DNA from 4 places in the Halomonas sp. DP8Y7-1 genome. Region 2 is predicted to be linked to each of the others. Evidence: predicted binding sites of a transcription regulator. Region 2 holds the regulator's gene; each other region holds the start of a gene.
The links. Region 2 encodes sigma-54, which starts transcription at its own class of promoters, with help from an activator protein. Its sites were predicted from a motif close to TGGCACNNNNNTTGCTNT; they were not measured.
Positions count from the first base shown of each region.

Region 1: speB (agmatinase) is a predicted target of sigma-54. The motif match lies at 1,348-1,365, and genes of this name have one in related genera.
Region 3: KUV41_RS12225 (circularly permuted type 2 ATP-grasp protein) is a predicted target of sigma-54. The motif match lies at 1,360-1,377, and genes of this name have one in related genera.
Region 4: glnA (glutamate--ammonia ligase) is a predicted target of sigma-54. The motif match lies at 1,086-1,103, and genes of this name have one in related genera.

Region 1 covers NZ_JAHVIN010000002.1:86,549-89,644, reverse strand. Annotated here, with positions in the region: gene KUV41_RS01200 (YjiH family protein) at 1-235, opposite strand, end outside; gene speB (agmatinase) at 329-1,279, opposite strand; gene KUV41_RS01190 (sigma-54 interaction domain-containing protein) at 1,516-3,054, shown strand; gene KUV41_RS01185 (DUF805 domain-containing protein) at 3,084-3,096, opposite strand, start outside.
Region 2 covers NZ_JAHVIN010000012.1:116,533-119,628, reverse strand. Annotated here, with positions in the region: gene lptB (LPS export ABC transporter ATP-binding protein) at 1-219, shown strand, start outside; gene KUV41_RS14825 (RNA polymerase factor sigma-54) at 412-1,824, shown strand; gene hpf (ribosome hibernation-promoting factor, HPF/YfiA family) at 2,005-2,313, shown strand; gene ptsN (PTS IIA-like nitrogen regulatory protein PtsN) at 2,320-2,802, shown strand; gene rapZ (RNase adapter RapZ) at 3,049-3,096, shown strand, end outside.
Region 3 covers NZ_JAHVIN010000009.1:31,256-34,351, reverse strand. Annotated here, with positions in the region: gene KUV41_RS12225 (circularly permuted type 2 ATP-grasp protein) at 1-1,228, opposite strand, end outside; gene KUV41_RS12220 (transglutaminase domain-containing protein) at 1,967-2,908, shown strand; gene KUV41_RS12215 (phosphatidylglycerophosphatase A) at 3,053-3,096, shown strand, end outside.
Region 4 covers NZ_JAHVIN010000004.1:44,040-47,135, reverse strand. Annotated here, with positions in the region: gene KUV41_RS04805 (glycosyltransferase family 2 protein) at 254-772, opposite strand; gene glnA (glutamate--ammonia ligase) at 1,286-2,692, shown strand; gene KUV41_RS04795 (hypothetical protein) at 2,844-3,096, shown strand, end outside.

The DNA.
Region 1 (3,096 bases), on a different contig from region 2:
CCAGTGATAGCGTGAGTACCACCGTGGCAATGGCCGGCAGCGCATCGCCAAGCGTGGCCTTGAGCCAGTCGGCGGCCAAGCCCATGCCGATATTGATGGTGTCGCCTACGGAGAAAGGTACCAGGAACAGCAGGATGCCGATCACAGACGGGATCAGGAACTTGAGCAGACCGTGGGTGCTTAGCTTGCCCCCTTCGGTGGTGATCTTGTCGGCAGAGTGCAGATGGGAAGACATGGGAGGGTCACTCTTTGATGTTGTAGTGTTCGGCGCTCCTTAAAGAGCGCCTCATAGGGACGAACCAGGGCCTCTCCCTGGCCCTGTCAACCGTCAGTCACGGCGCTTGACGCCGGGCAGCACGCACAGCATTTCATACAGCAGGGTGGCCCCCATCAGCGCGGTGTTGCCGCTGGGGTCGTAGGGCGGGGAGACCTCCACCAGATCACCACCCACAATGTTGAGTCCCTTGGCGCCGCGCACGATTTCCAGGCCCTGGGCCGAGGTCAGACCGCCCATTTCGACGGTGCCGGTGCCCGGTGCGACGGAGGGGTCAAGGCCGTCGATGTCGAACGAGATGTAGACCGGGCCATCGCCCATCTGCTCGCGAACCTCAGCCATCAGGGGCTCCAGCGACTTGTGCCAGCACTGCTCGGCCTGCACCACGCGGAAGCCTTGCTGGCGGCACCAGTCGAAGTCTTCAGCGGCATAGCCGGTGCCACGCAGGCCGATCTGCACCACACGGTTGGCGTCCAGCAGGCCTTCTTCCTGAGCCCGGCGGAACGGACAGCCGTGAGCGACTTCTTCACCGAACATGTGCTCGTTGACGTCAGCGTGGGCATCGATGTGGATCAGGCCAACGGGGCCGTGCTTCTTGGCGATGGCGCGCAGGATCGGCCAGGTCAGCGTGTGATCGCCGCCCAGGGTGAGCGGTACACAGTCATGGGCCAGTACCTGGTCATAGAAACCGGAGATGATGTCCAGGTTCTTCGGCAGGTTGAAGGTGTTGATCGGCACGTCGCCGATATCTGCCACCTGCAGGCTGTCGAAGGGCGCGGCCCCCGTTGCCATGTTGTAGGGACGCAGCATGCGCGACTCGTCGCGAATCTGGCGCGGCCCCAGGCGAGTGCCGGGACGGTTGGACGTACCGATGTCCATGGGAATGCCGATGAAGGCGGCATCGAGCCCCTGGGCGCTATCCTGAGTAGGCAGGCGCATCATGGTGGCTGGACCGCCGAAGCGAGGCATTTCGTTGCCGCCGAGGGGTTGGTTGAAGTCGCTCACTGGAACTCCTGACATCGCTGATGAGGTCACCTTGGCCAGACGACTGGCCAGGCATGCATAGGTTTGTTTAAGCAGGAGGTGTGCCAGTTCTGCGATTGTTATACTAAAGGCGCAAAAAATGTGCACGAAGTTGCCGTACACGGAGCGATATCCGGTGCTCGTTGATTCACTATTGAATCAATGGCGGGGCTAGCCGTGATACACTTTTGCATCAATGATGCGTTTATGGATCGCCGATGACTGACGATGCGCTGATACTTAAGACGATTATCGATACGGCGCACGATCACTTCTTTATCGTCGCGCCCGATGGCCATATACGGGACGTCAGTCCCGGAGCGGCGGCGGTCTACGGCATGTCCTGTGAAGAGCTCTGTGCCACCAGCGTGCAGCGGCTCGAAGCGGAGGGCGTGTTGACGCCGTCGGTCAGTCTTGAAGTCATTCGCACGGGCAAACCCACGCAACTGGTGCAGCACACAGGCACCGGGCGGCGGGTGATTGCCCAGGCACATCCGGTGTTTCAAGGCGAGCGCCTTATCGCCGTGGTGAGTCGCTCCATGGACTTGACCGATCTGCAGCTGTTGCAGCAGGAGTACGCGCTGCTGCAGCGACGCTTCAGCGAGCACTTGAGACGCGGTCACGCGATCGAGTCGGAGAGTGGCCTCCAGGGTGGCTTGCAAGAACAGGAGCTGGGGCATCTCGAGGTCAAGAGCCAGCTCATGGGCGAGGTGGCGCTCTTGCTCAAGCGTGTGGCCCCTACCGACGCTACCGTGCTGATGTTGGGAGAGTCAGGGGTCGGCAAGACGGCGTTCGCTCGCCAGCTTCATCGCTGGAGTTCACGCAAGGAAGGGCCGTTCATCGACGTCAACTGCGCCGCCATCCCTGAGAGCCTGTTCGAGTCCGAGATGTTTGGCTACTGCCAGGGCGCCTTTTCCGGAGCGGCCCCCGGTGGCCGCAAGGGGCTGATCGAGCAGGCTGAGGGCGGCACGCTGTTTCTTGACGAGATTGGTGAGCTGCCGCTGTCGGTGCAGACCAAGCTGCTCAAGACCATCCAGGACGGCAGCATCACGCGACTAGGGGACCGAGCGCCCCGGCGCGTCGATTTTCGTCTGGTCGTCGCCACCAATCAGGATCTCTCGGCGCGGGTCGAGGAGGGACTGTTTCGACTGGATCTCTACTATCGGCTGAATGTCATTCCCGTCACCCTGCCGCCCCTGCGCGAGCGGCGAGAGGACATTCCGGGCCTTGTCGAACGTCAGCTTGCGCGGCTCAACCGGCGCTACGGGCGAGACAAGATGCTGGCACGGGATGTCTGGCAGGCCCTGATGGGGTGGGAGTGGCCCGGCAATGTGCGCGAACTGGAGAACGTCATGGAGCGGGCTTGGCTCGCCAGTGACGATGTGATTCAAGCACGCGAAGTGCTGCCCGGCAGGCAGGTGCCCGCGGCGGCCGCGCCGGAAGCATTGGGCCAGGTGACGTCCCCGACATTCTCCCCTTCCTCGGTTGCTGCTGGCGCGGCCGCGGAGGAGATCGGGCGTGCCTCCGACGACAGTAGGAGCGTGACGGGCTCGAGGAATACGGCGGGGGACACCTGGGTGTCGCCAGGCAGGGGCGACGGGGAGGGTCTGAAGGAGACGCTTGCCCGGGTCGAGCGAGAGATTCTGGCGGACTGCTGCCGAACGCTGTCCAGCACTTACGCCATTGCCGAGCGCCTGGGGATCAGCCAGCCGAGCGTGGTGCGCAAGCTCCGCCAGCATGGGCTCAGAATCGGCTGAGCGGCGCGTGGCCGGCGATGGTACCGCCGTCAGAACAGGAAA
Region 2 (3,096 bases):
CCGATCTCCGTCGGCGAGATCAAGTCAATCATTCGCCAGCTCAAGGCTCGTGACATCGGCGTCTTGATCACCGATCACAACGTGCGCGAGACGCTGGACATCTGTGACCGCGCCTACATTGTCGGCGACGGCCAGATCATCGCCGAAGGCAGTGCCGAGTCGATCCTTGCCAACCAGCGCGTCAAGGAAGTCTATCTCGGCGAAAACTTTCGCCTTTGACCACCATGGGCGCTGCCGGGCCGCTATGTTGGCAGGGTCTTCATGGCGCCCGCTCGACCTTGCACTGACGCGCATGCGGAGCACAGCAAGCCCTGCGCGCCATCCCCTGCCCACAAGTTGGCAAGAAGCTTGCATGGTACCTGACCCGCCGTTAGGGTAAGGCTTTTCAGCTCCACGAACGGAAGTCACATCATGGCCCTCAAGGCGTCACTGCAGCTGAAGATCGGCACCCAGCTGACCATGACCCCTCAGCTGCAACAGGCTATTGGCCTGCTCCAGCTTTCCACGCTGGACCTGCGCCAGGAAGTCCAGCAGGCGCTCGAGGCCAACCCGATGCTCGAGCTGGAGGATGAATTTGGCGAGCTGCAGGTCAAGGACAGCAAGGACGATGACTGGGCCGACGAGATCCCCTCCGAGCTAACGGTCGACAGCGACTGGTCCGATACCTATCAAGACCTTGGCACCGCCCCGGCCGGCAGCGCCGAGGCGCCCGACTTCGAGCGCCAGGCCAGCGGGCAATCCCTGCATGGCCACCTTAGCTGGCAGCTGGCCCTGCTGGACCTCAATGATAATGACAGGCGCATCGCAGAGTGCCTGATTGACGCGGTCAACGGCGATGGCTACCTGGTGGGACACCTTGACGATATCGCCCAGGGCCTGGCCGATGACGACGCTGCTGCCCCGCCCCTGCAGGACGTGGCGTCGGTACTGGCCAGGCTGCAGCAATTCGAACCTACCGGTGTATTTGCCCGAGATTTGCGCGAATGCCTGCAGCTGCAACTGGACAGCCTGCCCCGTGACACCCCCCTTCTGCCCCAGGCGGGAAGACTGGTACGCCAGTTTCTCGAGGCGCTGGCCAGCGGTGATCGTCGTCTGCTGAAGCGCCGCCTGAGCCTGACCGAAGAGCAGCTGGACGATGTCATCGAACTGATCCGTGGCCTCGACCCTAGGCCTGGCAGCCAGTACGGCGACAGCGACAACGACTATGTCATTCCCGATCTGGTGGTCCGCCACACCGAAGAAGGCTGGCGCGTCGAGCTGAACCCTGAGGCGATGCCACGCCTGCGCATTCAACCCGACTATGCGGCCTTGATCCGACGGGCCGACAAGAGCCAGGACAACCAGTTTCTGAAGGACCATCTGCAGGAGGCGCGCTGGCTGATCAAGAGCCTGGCAAGCCGCAACGACACCCTGTTGAGGGTCGGACGCGAAATCATGGAGCGGCAGCTCGATTTCCTCGAGCAGGGTGAAGCCGCCATGAAACCACTGGTGTTGGCAGACATTGCGGCCAAGGTCGAGATGCACGAATCGACCATCTCACGGGTGACGACCCAGAAATTCGTGCATACGCCACGGGGAGTGTTCGAGCTCAAGTATTTCTTTTCCAGCCAGGTGGGCCAGGATGGGGATGCCCATTCCAGCACTGCCATACGCGCCATGATCAAGTCGCTGATCCAGCAGGAGCCGCCTCGCAAACCGCTGTCTGACAGCAAATTGGTGGAGCTGCTCGCCGAAGACGGTGTCAACGTCGCCCGACGCACCGTCGCCAAGTATCGAGAAGCGATGAATATTCCCTCTTCAAGCGAGCGCAAGCGCCTGCGCTGAGCCCGGTCAGATGGCTCGAGACAGGCAGCGAGCAGAGCGCGTAGCGCAGTTACATGAAAAGCGCAAGCGCTTGAAATATCGCACGACATCTGCGTCTTAATGCGTAGAAGCAGGGGGGTTTGCAGGATCGGAAAAAGGGTTACAATCGAGCTACCACCCGCAAGAGCAAGGAGCCTTGTCATGCAAGTCAACATTACCGGCCACCACGTCGAATTGACCGATCCCCTGCGTGACTACGTACAAGAGAAGCTCGCCCGTGTGGAGCGCCACTACGACAACATCACCAATGTGCAGGTCACCCTCTCGGTGGAGAAGGAGCGCCAACAGGCTGCCTGTACGCTTCACGCTGCCGGTGCAGACCTGCATGCAGAAGCCCAGGACGGCGACATGTACGCCGCCATCGACGCCCTTGCCGACAAGCTGGACCGCCAGCTCGTCAAGCACAAGGAAAAATCCCAAGCCCGCGCCCAAGGCGCCGGAATTCGCTGACCTCTCATGACATTGGATGCCATTCTCCCCCCCGAGCGCACGCTATTTGACGTCCCGGGGGGCAGCAAGAAGAGGGTGCTGGAATTTTTCAGCACCTTCATTGCGCAGAACACACCAAGCCTGGATAGCCAGGAAGTCTTCAGTCGCCTGATCGGCCGCGAACGTCTGGGTAGCACCGGCATCGGCAATGGCGTGGCCATTCCGCATGCTCGCAACCCTCACTGCAAGGCCCCTATCTCTGGCTTTCTCAAGCTGGCAGAGCCGATTGATTTCGACGCCATCGACGGCGAACCGGTGGACCTGGTCTTTGTCTTGCTGGTGCCTGAGGAAGCGGATGATGCTCACCTTGCCCTGCTGGGACAGGTGGCCGGGGTCATGAATGACGCCGATACCCGACATCGTCTGCGCCACGCGACGTCCCAGCGCGAGCTGCACGAGCGCTTGCAGGAAGCGATTCGCCAGCAAGCCCCCGGCGACGCCACGACCTGACGGCACACGCCGAAAGCGCCTTGATCCTATGTCTTGATGGCGCACGCCTTGCCTGGCGCCTTGACGAATGGCGCCTCGCTAACAGGGGCCTCGCTGATGGGGAACTCGCTAATTAACCTCTAGCTGATTGCCATTTAGCTGATTACCATCTAGCTAGATAGCACGCTCTGATCGAGCGTGATCTGGCCGTCACCGCGCGGTTGACACCAACTGCCCTCTTATCGCCCCCTGCCAAGGAGACAGGACATGCAGCTCGTGATCATCAGTGGTCGCTCTGGCTCGGGAAAGTCCGTG
Region 3 (3,096 bases), on a different contig from region 2:
AGTTGCGCGGATCCTGCTGGATCAACTTGGCGAAGGCGTCGCGTTCCGCCTGGGAGGCCTGAGGGCCCATCAGCATGCCGTAGCCGCCTGACTCGTTGGCCGGCTTTACCACCAGTTCATGCAGGTGCTCCAGCACGTAGCGCCGATCCTCCTCAAGCATGCAGAGGTAGCTCGGTACGTTCGGCAGCAAGGCATCCTGGTCCAGGTAGTACTTGATCAGCTGCGGCACGAAGGCATAAACGACCTTGTCATCGGCCACCCCGGCCCCGGGGGCATTGGCCAGTGCCACCTTGCCGCTGCGCCAGGCCCGCATCAGTCCCGGCACCCCCAATACAGAGTCGGCACGGAAGGCCTCCGGGTCGAGGAAGGCATCATCGATACGCCGATAGATGACGTCTACCCGGGTCAGCCCCTGTACCGTGCGCATGTAGACCACATCGTCATCATCGACGACAAGGTCAGAGCCCTGGACCAGCTGCACCCCCATCTGCTGCGCCAGATAGGCATGCTCGTAGTAGGCAGAGTTGTAGATCCCCGGCGTCAGCACCACCACTTGCGGGTCGTCCCAGGGACGAGGCGACATGCCGGCCAGCATGTCGTAAAGCTGGGGCACATAATCGTCCACGGGAAGAATCTTGCCCGAGGCAAACAGCTCCGGCAGCACGCGCTTGGTCACGTTGCGGTTCTCGAGCATGTACGAGACGCCGGAGGGGATTCGCAGGTTATCTTCCAGCACGTAGATCGTGCCGTCCCCACCGCGCACCAGGTCGGACCCACAAATGTGTGCCCAGACGCCGTGGGGCGGGTCGATACCGACACACTGGGGACGAAAGTTGACCGACTGCGCCAGCACATCGGCGGGCAAGACCCCATCCTTGATGACCTTCTGGTCATGGTAGAGGTCGTCGATAAACAGGTTGAGCGCCTCGACGCGCTGCTTCAGGCCGGCTTCGGTACGCCGCCATTCATCGGCGGGAATGATCCTGGGTACGATATCGAAGGGCCAGGCCCGATCGATCATGCTGCCTTCCGAGTACACCGTGAAGGTGATGCCCATGGTTCTGATGGCAATCTCTGCCGCCGTCTTGCGCTCAGCCAGCTCATCCGGCGCAAATCCCTCCAGCACGTCGCACAGCATCTTGGCCGCGTCCCGCGGCATCCCGGGCATGGCCACCAGTTCATCGTAGAACCCAGCGCAGTTGTACTGCTGCCAATCCACATGGCTCATCGGCACACCCTCTTGTTATCAACAGCGGTCTACCCTGCTATGCCTTCGTCCACCGGGGCATCCTGCACCGGATCGTGATGCACCAGACTGGCGTACATCCCATCGACATATCGGGGTCCCCTACCTGCTGTATAGCAAGGTCTGTACCAGAACACAGAAAATCTGCCGTATCGGACACAGGTAAGTTAGCCGCCGGGACAATCGGCACCGCAACGGCCACATGGCGACGCATGCGTCACTCCCCTGGTAGGCTGCTGGCTCGTCCTCGGGGCACTTCTGCCGACGCGCGCACCAGGACAGTGCGTCACGACGGGCTGACGCCGGCCTCTCCAACCTCAACAGGATGTGGATGCTTTGTCGCCGCCAAAGGGGTGTGGATGGTTTGGCCACGAGAGTTTGGTCTGGAGAGTTTGGTCTGGAGAGCTTGGTCAGGAAAGCGAGCCAAGCTCATGGACCCACCTGCGGATATTTGCCAGGGGTCCTGAGGGATGAGGTTCTGAGGGTATAAGGTTACAGTGCAGCTCAACGGGCATACGGCGGACTTGAGCCGATGCCCAGCCTGGGGTACATCTTGATCACAGCGCCACGGGTGCTGTATCCCTTCGTCATCAGGAGACACATCGCACTCATCATGTCCTCGTATGCCGGGACCGCAGGACGGTCCATCCTTGGCCATGACGTGCCTGCCAGCCGGCGCTGCGTCATGCGCGTATCAGGCCCTCGCTCGGGCACTGCAAGATGAACTATTACCTGCGCCATACCACCCGCTATCGCTATAGCGAGATCGTGACGCTCAGCGAGAACGAAGCCTGTCTGTCCCCTCGCGTGCTGGGCTGGCAACAGGTGGCCTTCGCGCGCCTGTCCACATCGCCCCTGACTCCGCTGCACCAGCAACGCTGCGATGCCTTTGGCAACCGTATCAACCTGTTTGCCATCGACACGCCGCACCAGGTGCTGGAAGTGACCCTGGAAGCGCGGATCACCACCTCCCCACGGCCCCAGCCCCCTGCCAATGCCATGTCCTGGGAAACCTGCCGCGACCTGTTGGCAACACCTGGCACCACGAGCTACTGGGAAGCTCAGCCATTTCTCGAAAACTCGGCCTATATCGAGCGTCGTCCACTGCTGGCGGCGTGGGTGGAGGCCTGCTTTCCCCCTGGCGGCGACCTGGTGGAGTGTGTGGATGCCCTTAATCGCCGTATCTATGACGAGTTCTACTACGACAGTCAGTTCAGCAACCTGGAAACCACGCCGTCGCAGGTACTGGTAGAGCGTCGCGGGGTCTGCCAGGATTTTGCCCATCTTGCGATCGCCGCCCTGCGCTCTATCGGCCTGGCCGCTCGTTACGTCAGCGGCTACCTGGAGACCAGTCCGCCTCCTGGGCAGCCCCGCCTGCTAGGGGCAGACGCCTCACATGCCTGGTTCGCGGTGCTGATACCGGGGTGGGGCTGGCTGGACCTCGACCCCACCAACGGTGTGCGCGTTGGCGAGCGTCACTTGCTGCTGGGTTGGGGCCGAGACTATGACGACGTAGCGCCGATCAAGGGCGTCGTGACCGGTGGCGGCCGGCAACAGCTTGAGGTCGAAGTCGATGTCCTGCCCATCGCCAGCGACCCGGACGCCAGCGCCGGGGGTCATGGGGACAATAGCGACAGCATGGACGAGCCGCTGGCCAGCTGAAACGGCACGGCCCGAGCCGCTAGCACTTGGAGCCTGAGCGTTACACCACACTGGGATGTTCGCATTGCGTTCCTGCTCTCCAATCGCCACTATCGGCGTCTTGGCGCCTGACGATACCCTGGGGCGCACTGCTGGAGAGGTGTCATGCAGGACCTGCTGATCTGGATCGCCACAGGCTTCGGGCTAGG
Region 4 (3,096 bases), on a different contig from region 2:
AGGGCTCTCCACGACGGTGTTCTATCAACATGAGTATCAGCGTCATCCAGCGGGTCGCTGAGGGCCTGCCCCTGGCTGGCGCTTGGCAGGAGTGTACGGGGCTGCTGCATGGGAGCCGCTGCATCAGGGCCGCTGCATCAGGGCCGCTGCATCAGGGCCGCTGCATCAGGGCCGCAGTAGAGACATGCTCAGGATGGCATGGGCCAACTACGACATAACCGCCGTTGCGCGGCGGCTGCTGAGTAGCTGTCCCTCAGGCGCGCTGTACCAGCGCATTGGCCCGACAGGCCTTGAGCCGCGTGGCCAGGTCTTCTACGGCGCTCAGGTCCAGCGATGGATCAAAGCCTCCCAGGCGCTCGAACCAGTTGCGCTCTACGCCCAGTGCCCGTGTGGGCGTCTGTCGCAGCAGTTGGAACAGGGCCAGCGGACAAGGCCGAGATGGCCTGACCATGGGGCGTGATTCGTCGGCAGCCGCGGCCATCATGCGTTCTACCCAGGCAGAGTCCAGTGGGCCCAGGCAGAAGCCGAGCATTCGCCCATTGCTGTGGGAGGCTGCCAGGTTGAAGCGTCTCCCCATCGGCGCCGGACGGATGCGCACCAGCCGATAGTCTTTCGCGTGCTCACCGAGCTGTTCAGAGGTGATGCCACCATCGTCGATGACTATGATCTCGCTGCGCCCCTGGAACAGGGCAATCTGCTGGCGTGCTTGCGTCAGCCGACAGGACAAATCCTTGCCGGTCAGGCGGGCATCGATGATCAGGCTGATATTCACGACGACACTCCGAGGCGGGTGACGACGACCGTGACACGACGGTCGGCGACAAACGTAAGGAAGTGTATCCGTGCGTTGCAGAAGGTTCCAGCGACCCCTTACCCCTAGCGATCGCCTCGGCAGACTTCAGCGCCGAGATGGTTGAGGGTTATTTTGGTGCATAAAAGTTTCCAGCGCTTCATTTTGGTGCACAAGTGGGTCTTTGTCGCGATGGCCGTGAGCCAATGCGCTATGCTGGAGCAGCTGTGGCGAGAACTTAAAATCGATGAAAAACATGTGGTTGAAATTTTTTTGATCAATGCTGGTGCAATGATGGCACGCAACCTGCATTGTTTCTGACAGTGTCATCGTGTCGAGCACGTCACCATGGGAACTGTCCCGGGAGCGTGCTACAAAGGATCCCGGTACCCCTTTTGCTCCCTGGATCATCCCCCAATTCGAAGTCGGTGACATGGGATTGGTGCCGTCGCCCCAATGCTCGAGTCACGAACAAGTTTCACTCTGGAGGACCACATGTCAGACAAGACTCTCGCCCTGATCAACGAACATGACGTCAAGTGGGTTGACCTGCGTTTCACCGACACCCGCGGCAAGGAACAGCACGTCACTATTCCGGCCTCCGAGGTCGACGAGGAATTCTTCGAGAACGGCCAGATGTTCGATGGCTCCTCCATCAACGGCTGGAAGGGCATCAACGAGTCCGACATGATTCTGCGTCCGGAAGACGGCACCGGCTTCCTCGACCCCTTCACCGAAGACGCGACCCTGATTCTGCGTTGCGACATCATCGAGCCGGCTACCATGCAGGGCTACGAGCGCGACCCGCGTTCCATCGCCAAGCGCGCTGAGGCCTACCTGCAGTCTTCCGGCCTGGGTGATACTGCATTCTTCGGCCCCGAGCCCGAGTTCTTCATCTTTGATGAAGTGCACTGGAAGGCCGACATCGAAGGTGCGATGTACAAGATTTCCTCCGAAGAGGGTGCCTGGTCAACGGACCGCGCTGTCGAAGGCGGCAACCTGGGCCACCGTCCTCGGGTCAAGGGCGGCTACTTCCCGGTTCCCCCGGTGGACAGCTTCCATGACATGCGCGGCGCCATGTGTAACACCCTGGAAGCCATCGGCCAGAAGGTCGAGGTGCACCACCATGAGGTGTCCAACGCCGGCCAGAACGAAATTGGCGTAGCCTTCAACACCCTGGTCAAGAAGGCCGACGAAGTTCAGGAAATGAAGTACGTGATCCACAATGTGGCCCACGCCTACGGCAAGACCGCCACCTTCATGCCGAAGCCCCTGGTCGGCGACAACGGTAGCGGCATGCACGTGCACCAGTCCTTCTGGAAGGACGGTCAGAACCAGTTTGCTGGCGACCAGTACGCTGGCCTGTCTGAAATGGCGCTGTTCTACATCGGTGGCATCATCAAGCACGCACGTGCGCTGAACGCCTTCACCAACGCTTCTACCAACTCGTACAAGCGTCTGGTGCCGGGCTTCGAAGCACCGGTCATGCTGGCCTACAGTGCCCGTAACCGCTCTGCGTCGATCCGTATTCCGTACACCGCCAGCCCCAAGGGCAAGCGTGTCGAGGCGCGTTTCCCTGACCCGACCGCCAACCCCTACCTGTGCTTCGCGGCCATGCTGATGGCGGGTATCGATGGCATCAAGAACAAGATCCATCCTGGCGATGCCATGGACAAGAACCTCTACGACCTGCCGCCGGAAGAAGGCAAGTCAATTCCGACCGTGGCGGAAAGCCTCGACCAGGCGCTGGCGGCTCTCGACGAAGACCGCAGCTTCCTGACCGAAGGTGGTGTCTTCACCGACGACATGATCGATGCCTACATCGAGCTCAAGAACGAAGACGTGGAGCGCCTGCGCATGACCACGCACCCGATCGAGTTCGACATGTACTACAGCTGCTGATCCAGCGACGACGACACCGCGTCGTATATCGGCCCCGCCTTGAGCGGGGCCGATTTTTTTTGGCCTGGCCTTGCCCTCGAGCAAGCGATGCCCTTGGCCTGGCAGGACAGGCATCGCATGCTTGCCAGGACACCCCCATCAAGGAGCCACCGTGAAGCTACCCCCGCGCTGCCGGCAGGCCATGTCGCCACAGCCGTCGGGCCGCCTGCCGGCTCGGCGATGCCGGTTGGAGCTGATGTGGCTGGGGTGGATATGGCGGGAGCGGATATGGCTTTGGCGAGTATCGAGAGGCCTGCTGCTGACGATACTGCTGCTGTATGGCTCCCAGGGGAGTGCCGCCGATGCCCTCTATCGTCGCGTCGAACGTCATGGCGGCGTCACCTATAGCGATCGGCCGCTGGAAG